2 regions of the Sporolactobacillus pectinivorans genome follow, and region 1 is predicted to be linked to the other one. Evidence: riboswitches for the same ligand, from Rfam matches in the RefSeq annotation. Region 1 holds a riboswitch; the other holds the start of a gene.
The links. A riboswitch is a leader RNA that binds a small molecule or an ion and turns the genes downstream of it on or off. The one in region 1 is predicted to bind S-adenosylmethionine.

Region 2: another riboswitch for S-adenosylmethionine. It lies ahead of COP04_RS00470 (MetQ/NlpA family ABC transporter substrate-binding protein); the one in region 1 lies ahead of COP04_RS07125 (PLP-dependent transferase).

What each region holds. Positions count from the first base shown of each region.
Region 1 covers NZ_NXGA01000001.1:1,474,714-1,479,466, forward strand. The annotation lists gene metC (cystathionine beta-lyase) at 1-1,049, opposite strand, end outside; gene COP04_RS07125 (PLP-dependent transferase) at 1,042-2,163, opposite strand; SAM riboswitch class I at 2,301-2,413, opposite strand; SAM riboswitch class I at 2,905-3,010, shown strand; gene COP04_RS07130 (amidohydrolase) at 3,178-4,341, shown strand; gene COP04_RS07135 (hypothetical protein) at 4,457-4,753, shown strand, end outside.
Region 2 covers NZ_NXGA01000001.1:92,965-97,717, reverse strand. The annotation lists gene COP04_RS00490 (Ppx/GppA family phosphatase) at 1-682, shown strand, start outside; gene galE (UDP-glucose 4-epimerase GalE) at 814-1,818, shown strand; partial or broken gene COP04_RS00480 (transposase zinc-binding domain-containing protein) at 1,910-2,323, shown strand; SAM riboswitch class I at 2,913-3,027, shown strand; gene COP04_RS00470 (MetQ/NlpA family ABC transporter substrate-binding protein) at 3,150-3,968, shown strand; gene COP04_RS00465 (methionine ABC transporter ATP-binding protein) at 3,981-4,753, shown strand, end outside.

The DNA.
Region 1 (4,753 bases):
CGTTCTTCTTCTGAAAGTTCAGCATGAGACATCTTTGGCGGGTAGGAGAGAATTGATTCGACCGCGCCAAGGCTGACTGCGAAAACAGGCAGGGATACGTGATTGACAAAGCATCGTGCAGCTGCTTCATCTTTTAATTCAAAAGAAAGAACGGCTCCGCCTGAACCGGCCTGCACCATCTGAAGATCGGATCCGGGATGTCCGGGTAGGCCGGGATAATAGACCGTTTTTACTTCCGGCCTTGCTGAGAAAAATGAAGCAATTTTCAAGGCGGATTCCGCAGATTTACGGAAGCGGACATCGAGTGTTTTCAGTCCTCTCAGCAAGAGCCAAGAATCCTGAACACCGAGAACCGCACCCAGTGCATTTTGCAGAAAATAAATTTTCTCTGCCAGTTCCTTGTTCCCGGCGACTGCCAAACCGGCCACAACGTCACTATGCCCGGAAATAAATTTGGTGGCGCTGTGTAAAACAAGGTCGGCACCCAGCTCAAGCGGACGCTGAAAGACAGGGGTCATAAATGTATTGTCAACGAATGTATAACATCGATGGGCTTTGGCGATTTCCGAAACAGCATGAATGTCTGTGACTTTAAGTGTCGGATTTGAAGGAGTTTCAACATAAATCACTTTTGTATTCGGACGGATCGCCTGTTCGACCTGGTCGAGATTTGAAGTATCAACAAAAGTATGGTCAATGCCAAACCGGCCCAGTATCTGAGTCAGAATCCGGAAGGTCCCTCCATAGACGTTTTTCGGAACGATGGCGTGATCACCTGTGGAAAGCAGCAGGAAAGCTGTGGATATTGCTGCCATTCCGGAAGCGAAGGCAAAACCTTGGACGCCGCCTTCCAGCGACGCAATCGCTTTTTCCAGAGCTTCGCGTGTCGGATTGCCGGATCGGCTGTAATCATACTTTCCAAAGTGGTCGAAGTCTTTTTGATGAAAAGTCGATGACAAATAGACCGGAACATTAGCTGCACCCGTCTGCGGATCGACGGAAACGGTATTCCGGATCAACCGGGTAGAAAACTGGAAAGAATCAGTCATGGATCGTCACTCCCTTTTTCAGTGATTGAAAGGCCTGATCCAGATCCTGAATCAGATCTTCCGAATTTTCAATGCCTGTGGACAGGCGAAGAAGCGTATTAGTCAAGCCGTACTTGAGCCGCAGCGCTTCAGGAATATCGGCATGGGTCTGCGTCGTCGGGTAAGTGATCAGACTTTCCACTCCGCCCAGACTCTCGGCAAAGGTGATCAGCTTAAGACCCTTTAGAAAGGGTTCAACGTAAGATTGCTTGCTGATTTCGAAGCTGACCATCCCTCCTTTTCCCGGATAAATAACGTTTGTGACGAGAAGTTGTTCCTTCAGGTAGCTGACAATCTGTTTGGCATTGGCTTCATGCTGCTTCATGCGCAGAGCCAGCGTTTTCAAACCCCTAATCAACAGCCATGAGCTGAACGGATCAAGCACAGGTCCATAGGAATTGTGGCTGATCCTCAGTTTCTCAGTAATCTTTAAGGAGTTGGAAACAACCAGTCCTGCGAGCACATCGTTGTGCCCTGCCAGATACTTGGTGCCACTATGCACAACGATGTCGGCTCCTTCTGAGATTGGCTTCTGAAGAATCGGCGTGTAAAAAGTATTATCAACAATCAGTAACGCCTGACTTTTTTTTGCGATATATGAAATCCGGGACAGGTCAACCTCATGCATCAGCGGATTAGTCGGTGTTTCAATAAAAATAGCTTTTGTTTCTGCCTTAATCAGCGAAGACAGTTCCTCATAACTTTCACCATCCCAGTACGAGAACAAAATGTGGTATTGATTGGCGAGAATCTCAAATAACCGGTATGTTCCGCCGTAAAGGTCGCGTGAAGCGATGATGTGGTCTCCGCTGCTGAACAGTGAGAAAACAAGCTGTATGGCGCTCATTCCAGAACTACAGGCAAAACCCTCTTCTCCGCCTTCGATGTCGGCAATCGCTTTTTCGAGAATGGACCGTGTCGGATTTCCGGTCCGAGTGTAGTCGTAACCTTTTGATATACCAATCCCGCTGTGCCGGTAGGCCGTGGATAAATAGATTGGAACGCTCACAGCGCCCAGTTCGTCAAAACCATTCCCTATTTGTGTCAGTTTGGTTTCTACTCTGTACTCAGACATATTTTGATTACCCCTCTCATTTCATTGTTTGGTAATGATGCAGGAAAGCTTCGAGAAAGACAGCCGGATTTACCCACTATTTTTCTCAAAAATAAAAAGCCTTCTTCGGAAAGAAGAAGGCTTTGTCAGCAAGTTTCTTCTTATCCCTCAGGCACACTCCTGTACCTGCTGGAATTAGCACCTTACCCCTCTTTTGGCGGCGGTTGCTGAAGCGTCATCGGGCCAGTCCCTCGACTTCTCTTGATAAGAAAGTAAATCATTAAGTATTGTTCAATTAATGAAAAGTGTATAACAGTTTAATTGCTTTTTCAAGCCTATGTTTCTTTTTGAACTATTCTTGAATTGGGAAATCAATGAAATTTACGGCTTTTTTTTCTAAAATATGCTCTCGAAGTTAATACAGACCTTCACAGTAAATAAAGGCATGATCATCGAATGAGGATAGGCAACCATTGGAAATCAGTACGTTGCTCAGATGATTGATCACCGTAAAATTCTGAGGAGAGGCGCTCCCAAAAATATATTAACAAGTATAAATTCGATAATTACTATGTGTATTAAAATTAATTAAGTGTAACCCATCAAAATGATAAACTCCGTAAGATGGCCCATGTTTTTCGACTTGCCAATATGGCGTCTGTAAATTTAATTAATATTAAACACATGAGAGCAATGTGAATTTAATATTGACACTCTGAGATCCGGTATCTATGATTAGTGACAACAACTTAATTTTTAAAATTCTTGTACAGAGCGGCGGAGAGGTTGGCCCAATGAAATCTGATAACTAGTATTTAGTTGTATGGTGTCAATTTCCGGAACACGGGATGTGTTCAAAAGATGAGAAGAAGCAGGAATAAGCGTTCTTATTTTTCGGGCTTGTTTTTTGTGTTGATCTCAGGAGATTTCGCTTATTTCCAACAACTTCATTTTTTAAAAATTTCAAGCAATTGCCGGTTAGACTGTTCTTATCAGGTATAGCCACGAGAGGTTTAGATAGGGGTGGAGAATCAGATGCAGACAAAATTAACCCATGCAGCATTGCAAGAAAAGATGATACACTTTCGTCATCATCTTCATGAATATCCGGAACTGGCGGATCATGAATATGCGACAACAAGGTATATTAAAGAAATTCTGCAATCATGGGGAATAAAGATATTGCCGACGACATTAAAAACAGGTGTGATTGCGGAAATCGGCAATAACGCCAAGGGACCAACTATTGCATTGCGTGCCGATATTGATGCTCTTCCGATTACTGAGCAAACCGGATTACCTTACGAGTCACGAAACAAAGGCGTGATGCATGCCTGCGGACATGACATTCATACCGCATCACTACTTGGTGCTGCTTACTTGTTAAAGCAGGAAGAACAACAGCTGAGAGGCAGTATCCGCCTGATTTTCCAATTGTCGGAAGAAGCAAACGAAGGTGCTTTGCAGGTGATTCGTGCCGGGCATCTCAAAGGTGTCGCGGCTATTATCGGTTTTCATAACGAGCCGGGGATTTCATTGGGCAAGATCGGGATACGTTCGGGTGCCTTTATGGGTGCCATTGATAAATTTAAGGTGACACTTCGTGGCAAAGGGTCACACGCGGCGCACCCGGAAGCCGGTCATGATCCAATCATCGCCTTGACCACTACAGTAAACGCACTGCAATCAATCATCAGCCGTAATCTATCTCCACTCAGCGGTGCTGTTGTGAGCGTGACCCAGCTGAATGCCGGTAATGTATGGAACGTTCTACCAGAGACAGCCGTTTTCAGCGGAACCGTTCGAACACTGGGGGCCACCGACCGCAAGATGATCCATCAACGATTTTCTGAAATTGTCACACACACAGCGGCTGCATATGGAACAACTGCTGAGATTGACTGGTACAGCGGCGATCCTTCCGTGAACAACGATAGAAGACTTTCAGAGATTGTGGCTGACGAAACCGGTAAATTTGCGACTGTATTTATCCCTGAGCCAACACTGGGCAGCGATGATTTCGCTTGCTATCAGGAGCACATCCCCGGTGTCTATGCCATTATTGGCGTTAATGGGAATGTGAGCGTTCATAATGCCCACTATACAGCAGACGATGGTGTGTTAATCTATGGTGCCCGTTACTTTGAAAGGAATGCCGTCAGAATTTTACAAAAACTGGAAAATGAGTCAGTAAGATAATGTGACTGGCAAGGATCAGGTGCCCAGACAGCCATAGACTGGCTATGAATCTGCAATTGAACGGTGAGATAGAGATTCCGAAGGAGCAAATCCTGAAGGGAGTTAGTGAGGCATCATGAAGGAACTTAAAAAGACATTCGTTTCATTTTTCAAACTGCCACTGGTTTTATCTCTGTTATTAATGCTCTTGCTCGTTTCCGCTGGTTGCGGAGCACAAAATGCAGAGGTACCGCATCAGATACATAAAGCTGCCAAGGTGAAATCTTCGAAAAAACCTATGGTGGACGTATCGACTAACTACGATTTTAAAGTGAAAATAACCCCTCCAAAAGTTGGAAACGATAAACTGGCTCTTGCTGCCTTCTATAAAGGGAAAAGAACAACAGATCTCCAGAAGGTTTCTCTGTCAATA
Region 2 (4,753 bases), 1.4 Mb from region 1:
AACGTTCATGCTCAGCAGTGAAGGGTTACGGGAGGGTGTCTTTTTTGAATGGATGCTGCACCAGAGGGGTGTGGAAAAAATTCCTTATGTCCTGAATGAAAGCATCCGCCATTTAAGGCGCAATTTTAATCTGGATTCCAGCCATACCAGTTACGTAAAGGCGCTGGCGTTTCAAATACTTAACGGAGTCATTCCGGTGATTATCAGTAAATTCCCGGAAAAAAGGACGGCATGGGTACTGTCGCATAGTGCCGATCTGGCCTACATTGGCGAATACGTGAACAATGAATCAAGCAGTGCGCACACTTTTTATTTATTAACTAACATCAGCATTAATGGGGTCAGCCATAGAGACCGTCTTGGCATTGCCCTGGTCGCATCATTCAAGAATCGTGATAAGATGCTTGATTTCGCTGTGCCCTTTGAAAAAATGGTGACTAAAGAGGAGCTGAAAATGTATGAAACACTGGGAGCCGTTCTTCGTCTGGCCCACGACTTTGACCGGACAAGGCAGCACGTTGTAGACGAGGTTAAGGTTAAAGTTTCAAAGAAGAAGCAGTTACAATTGACAGCTTATTACCATGCCGATGCCTTTTTTGAAGAACAGGCTGCCCAGAAGCATAGAAAACATCTTGAACGTGCCATTCAGCTGCCGGTCACGATTCATTTCATCAAACACTGAACAGTGGGAAAAAGCAAGTGATTTTATTTTACAACATGAGTCCTTGTCAAAACAGGCAATTTGGCGGAAAATGAGAGAATCAGGATAATAAATAATCTGTATCTGTTTTTCTTATTGGGAGGAGTCAGGTTATGTCAATTTTAGTATTAGGCGGTGCCGGCTATGTTGGTTCACACGCCGTTTATCAGCTGATTAATGCCGGAGAAGATGTAGTTGTTGTCGATAATTTACTGACCGGGCACAAAGAAGCACTGCATCCGCAGGCAAAATTCTACCAGGGGGATATCCGTGATAAGGAGTTTCTCGATTCGGTTTTTAAAAAGGAAAAGATTGACGGAGTCATCCACTTTGCGGCTAATTCGCTTGTCGGGGAATCCGTTGAAAAACCGCTGAAGTATTTTAATAACAATGTTTACGGCATGCAAATTCTGCTTGAAGTCATGAAAGACAATAATGTGAAGCATATCGTCTTTTCCTCGACTGCTGCGACATATGGTGAACCGGAACAGCTTCCGATTACCGAAGATATGCCGACACAGCCGACCAATCCGTATGGCGAGACGAAACTGACGATGGAGAAGATGATGAAATGGTGCGACCGCGCTTATGGGATGAAGTTTGTTGCACTGCGCTATTTCAACGTTGCCGGAGCGAGCAAGGCGGGAGCTATCGGTGAGGATCACCATCCGGAAACACACCTGATTCCGATCGTGCTGCAGGTGGCGGCCGGCGAGCGGGACAAGATTCTAATTTTCGGGGATGATTATCCGACTAAAGATGGCACTTGCATCCGCGATTATGTGCATATCGAAGATCTGATTGCCGCCCACCGCCTGGCACTCAGCTATCTGCTGAAGGGCGGGAAGAGTGACGTCTTCAATCTTGGTTCGAACGAAGGCTTCTCGGTGAAAGAGATTATTGAAGCCGCGCGCAAAGTGACCGGGGAAACGATTCCGGCTGAAATCGCGCCGCGCCGTGCAGGAGATCCGAGCACATTAATCGCATCATCGGACAAAGCGAAGAAGATACTTGGCTGGAAGCCGGAGCATACAAATATTCCGGAAATTCTGGCGGATGCCTGGGCCTGGCACAGCAGCCATCCGAAAGGCTACGCAGCTTTGGTGGAAAATAAATAAACGTTGTGGACTTCCCGTAACCGGGGAGTTTTTTTTAAGATAAGAAAGCATAAAATTTGAGATTATCACAGAGCTTAATAGCCTTTCCTTTATGGACAAAAATATTTTGAGACATATCTTTTTCAATCGTCACCAATACCGGGAGTATTTTAAGTCCAAGCATAGAACCCGACTTCGCTCAATTCTCCTTAAAGAAGTCGAGAAATTCAGAAACTGCGGTAACTTTAGAAAAGGGTTCAAGCTTTTGGTCTGTGAGGGGTGCCATGATGTTCGAAAACTTCTGTTTCACTGCAAAGGTTGTTTTTGTACCACCTATTCAGTCGGAGTGAGTGGAATGGAGCCGGCTGTTGAAGGAAGATGTCCTGAAGGTCAATCATCGCGGGCTTGCATACCTTTGGATCGCAGGTGAACTTCAATCCGTATGCTGATGAATATAGGGGGTATCACGAAAAAAGGTGAGTGGAAGTCCTATGATTTTATCCCTTTTTCCATGCTTCGCAAACAGTAGCAGACGGTCGTGCTTAAACTCGTTCGTAAACATTTTTATGAGGGGGTTTTTAATGCGACCTTCTATATTTAATGACAATCAAATTAACAATTAATACAATAAAGATCCCTATTGCATAAGCAAAATCTGCCATACTTTTTGTGCGGAAATAAAAATATATATTCATTAGTAACACTACAACAAGCACAGTGATCAGGATAATGAATCCAATATTTTTTGGCTCTTTCATAAAAAACCGCCTTTAAGTAGCAATTGAGTACAGTCTTAATTTTAATACCTTTAGATTTAGTATTCCAATATTTTATTGGATTTATTGAACATATTTACTCCTATATTGCTTGAATAAAGGATCAATATTACTATGTAAAATGTATCTTATACGAAGTAAAATCCATGAATCCTGATCTTATGCAGCTTTTGTCCTTCTTACTTTATTGTGTGGGGGAGTTGAGTATGTCAGTTCTAACCCCGTACTTATTTGTACTATGATGATGGTTCTGGATAAAAAATTTATAAAAAAAATTCGACAAACTTTTGACACAGAATCAATTTCAATGTACAATCAAGTCACTAGCCAATTAAATACTCCTTATCCAGAGTGGCGGAGGGACTGGCCCGATGAAACCCGGCAACCCAATTGATTTTTGATTAGGGTGCCAATTCCTGCAGAATCCGTATATCCGGATTCTGAGAGATAAGAGAAGAATTGAAAATGATCAGCTTCTCTTAACGGAGGAGCTTTTTTCATGCCGTTCTTTTCTGGAGCAGAGTATGGAGATTGCTGGAAACACGAGTAATAACATAAAGATTTGGGGGAAGCACATTGAAAAAGTATGTCAAAGCGTTGTCGTTATTATTGATCCTTGCCTTAGCATTTGCACTTTCAGCATGTGGTAACAGCTCCTCAGCCGGTTTAAGTACGAAAGATATCACTGTGGGTGTAACAGGCGGACCGCATCAGCAGGTCATGGAAGAAGTGGCAAAACTGGCCAAAAAAGACGGCTTGACGATCCATCTGAAAGTTTTTAATGATTATAACCAGCCTAACATTGCCCTTAATGATAACGAACTGGATGCGAACAGCTACCAGACCATGCCCTTCCTGAAGGACCAGATTCAAAATAAGGGGTATAAGATTGCTGCCGCATTCAAAACGGTCGCTTTTCCGATGGGCATCTATTCTAAGAGCATTAAAAATCTGAAAGACCTGAAAAACGGTGACAAAATCGCTGTCCCGAACGATCCTGCCAATGAGCTCCGCGCACTTCAGCTGTTTGAAAAAGCCGGTGTGATCAAATTGAGAACGGGAGCAAATGTTACCGCGACTAAGCGGGATGTGATCAGCAATCCGAAACATCTGCAAATCATTGAACTGGATGCAGCTCAGCTTCCGCAGCAGCTTAACGAAGTTGCAGCCGCAGCGATCAATACGAACTTCGCAATGGGAGCCGGTCTGACGGTGCTGAAGGATTCCATTTTCCATGAACCGCTCATCAACAATCCATATCCGAACTATTTCGTTGTTCGTACGTCTGATAAAAATGACAAAGTAGTTAAAACAATCGAGAAATATTATCATTCACCAGAAGTAAAAACCTTCATCGAAAAACAATTCGGCGGTTCAGTAGTTCCGGAATGGTAAGGAGTTATTGCAATGATTGAATTACATCATGTATCCAAAACATTTGTCGCGGGAAAAAATAAAATTGAAGCGCTGAAAGATGTCTCGCTGGAAATTCAAAAGGGAGAGATTTTCGGCGTTATTGGTTACAGCGGGGCGGGGAAGAGCACGCTGATCCGCTGCGTCAATCTACTGGAACGCCCGACGAGCGGTGACGTTTTTGTAGACGGAACGGATATTAATAAACTTCGCCGTAAGAACCTTCGGAAGCTTCGCCGGAAGATCGGTATGATCTTTCAGGGGTATAACCTTCTTGAAACCGCCAATGTTTACGATAATGTCGCCATTCCTTTAAAATTGGAGGGTGTGCCTAAAAAAGTAATCAAAGCGAGAACCGAAAAGTATCTTGAGATCGTCGGTTTGAAGGATCGCAGCAAAGCTTTTCCAAGCCAGCTGTCGGGTGGTCAGAAGCAGCGTGTGGCCATTGCCCGCGCACTTGCTCATGAACCGGAAGTGCTGCTTAGCGATGAAGCGACGAGTGCACTGGATCCAAACACGACGGATTCGATTTTGGAACTTCTGCTCAAGGTAAACAAAGAGCTTGGGATTACGATCTTCCTGATTACTCATGAATTAAACGTCATTCAAAGAGTCTGCGACCGTGTGGCGGTTATGGAAAAGGGACGAATCGTTGAACAAGGCTCTGTCGTCGATATTTTTACCAAGCCTAAGGAACCGCTGACCAAACAGTTTGTCCGGAATGAGTCCAGATTCAAGATACCTGAACCTATTTATAAACAGCTGCT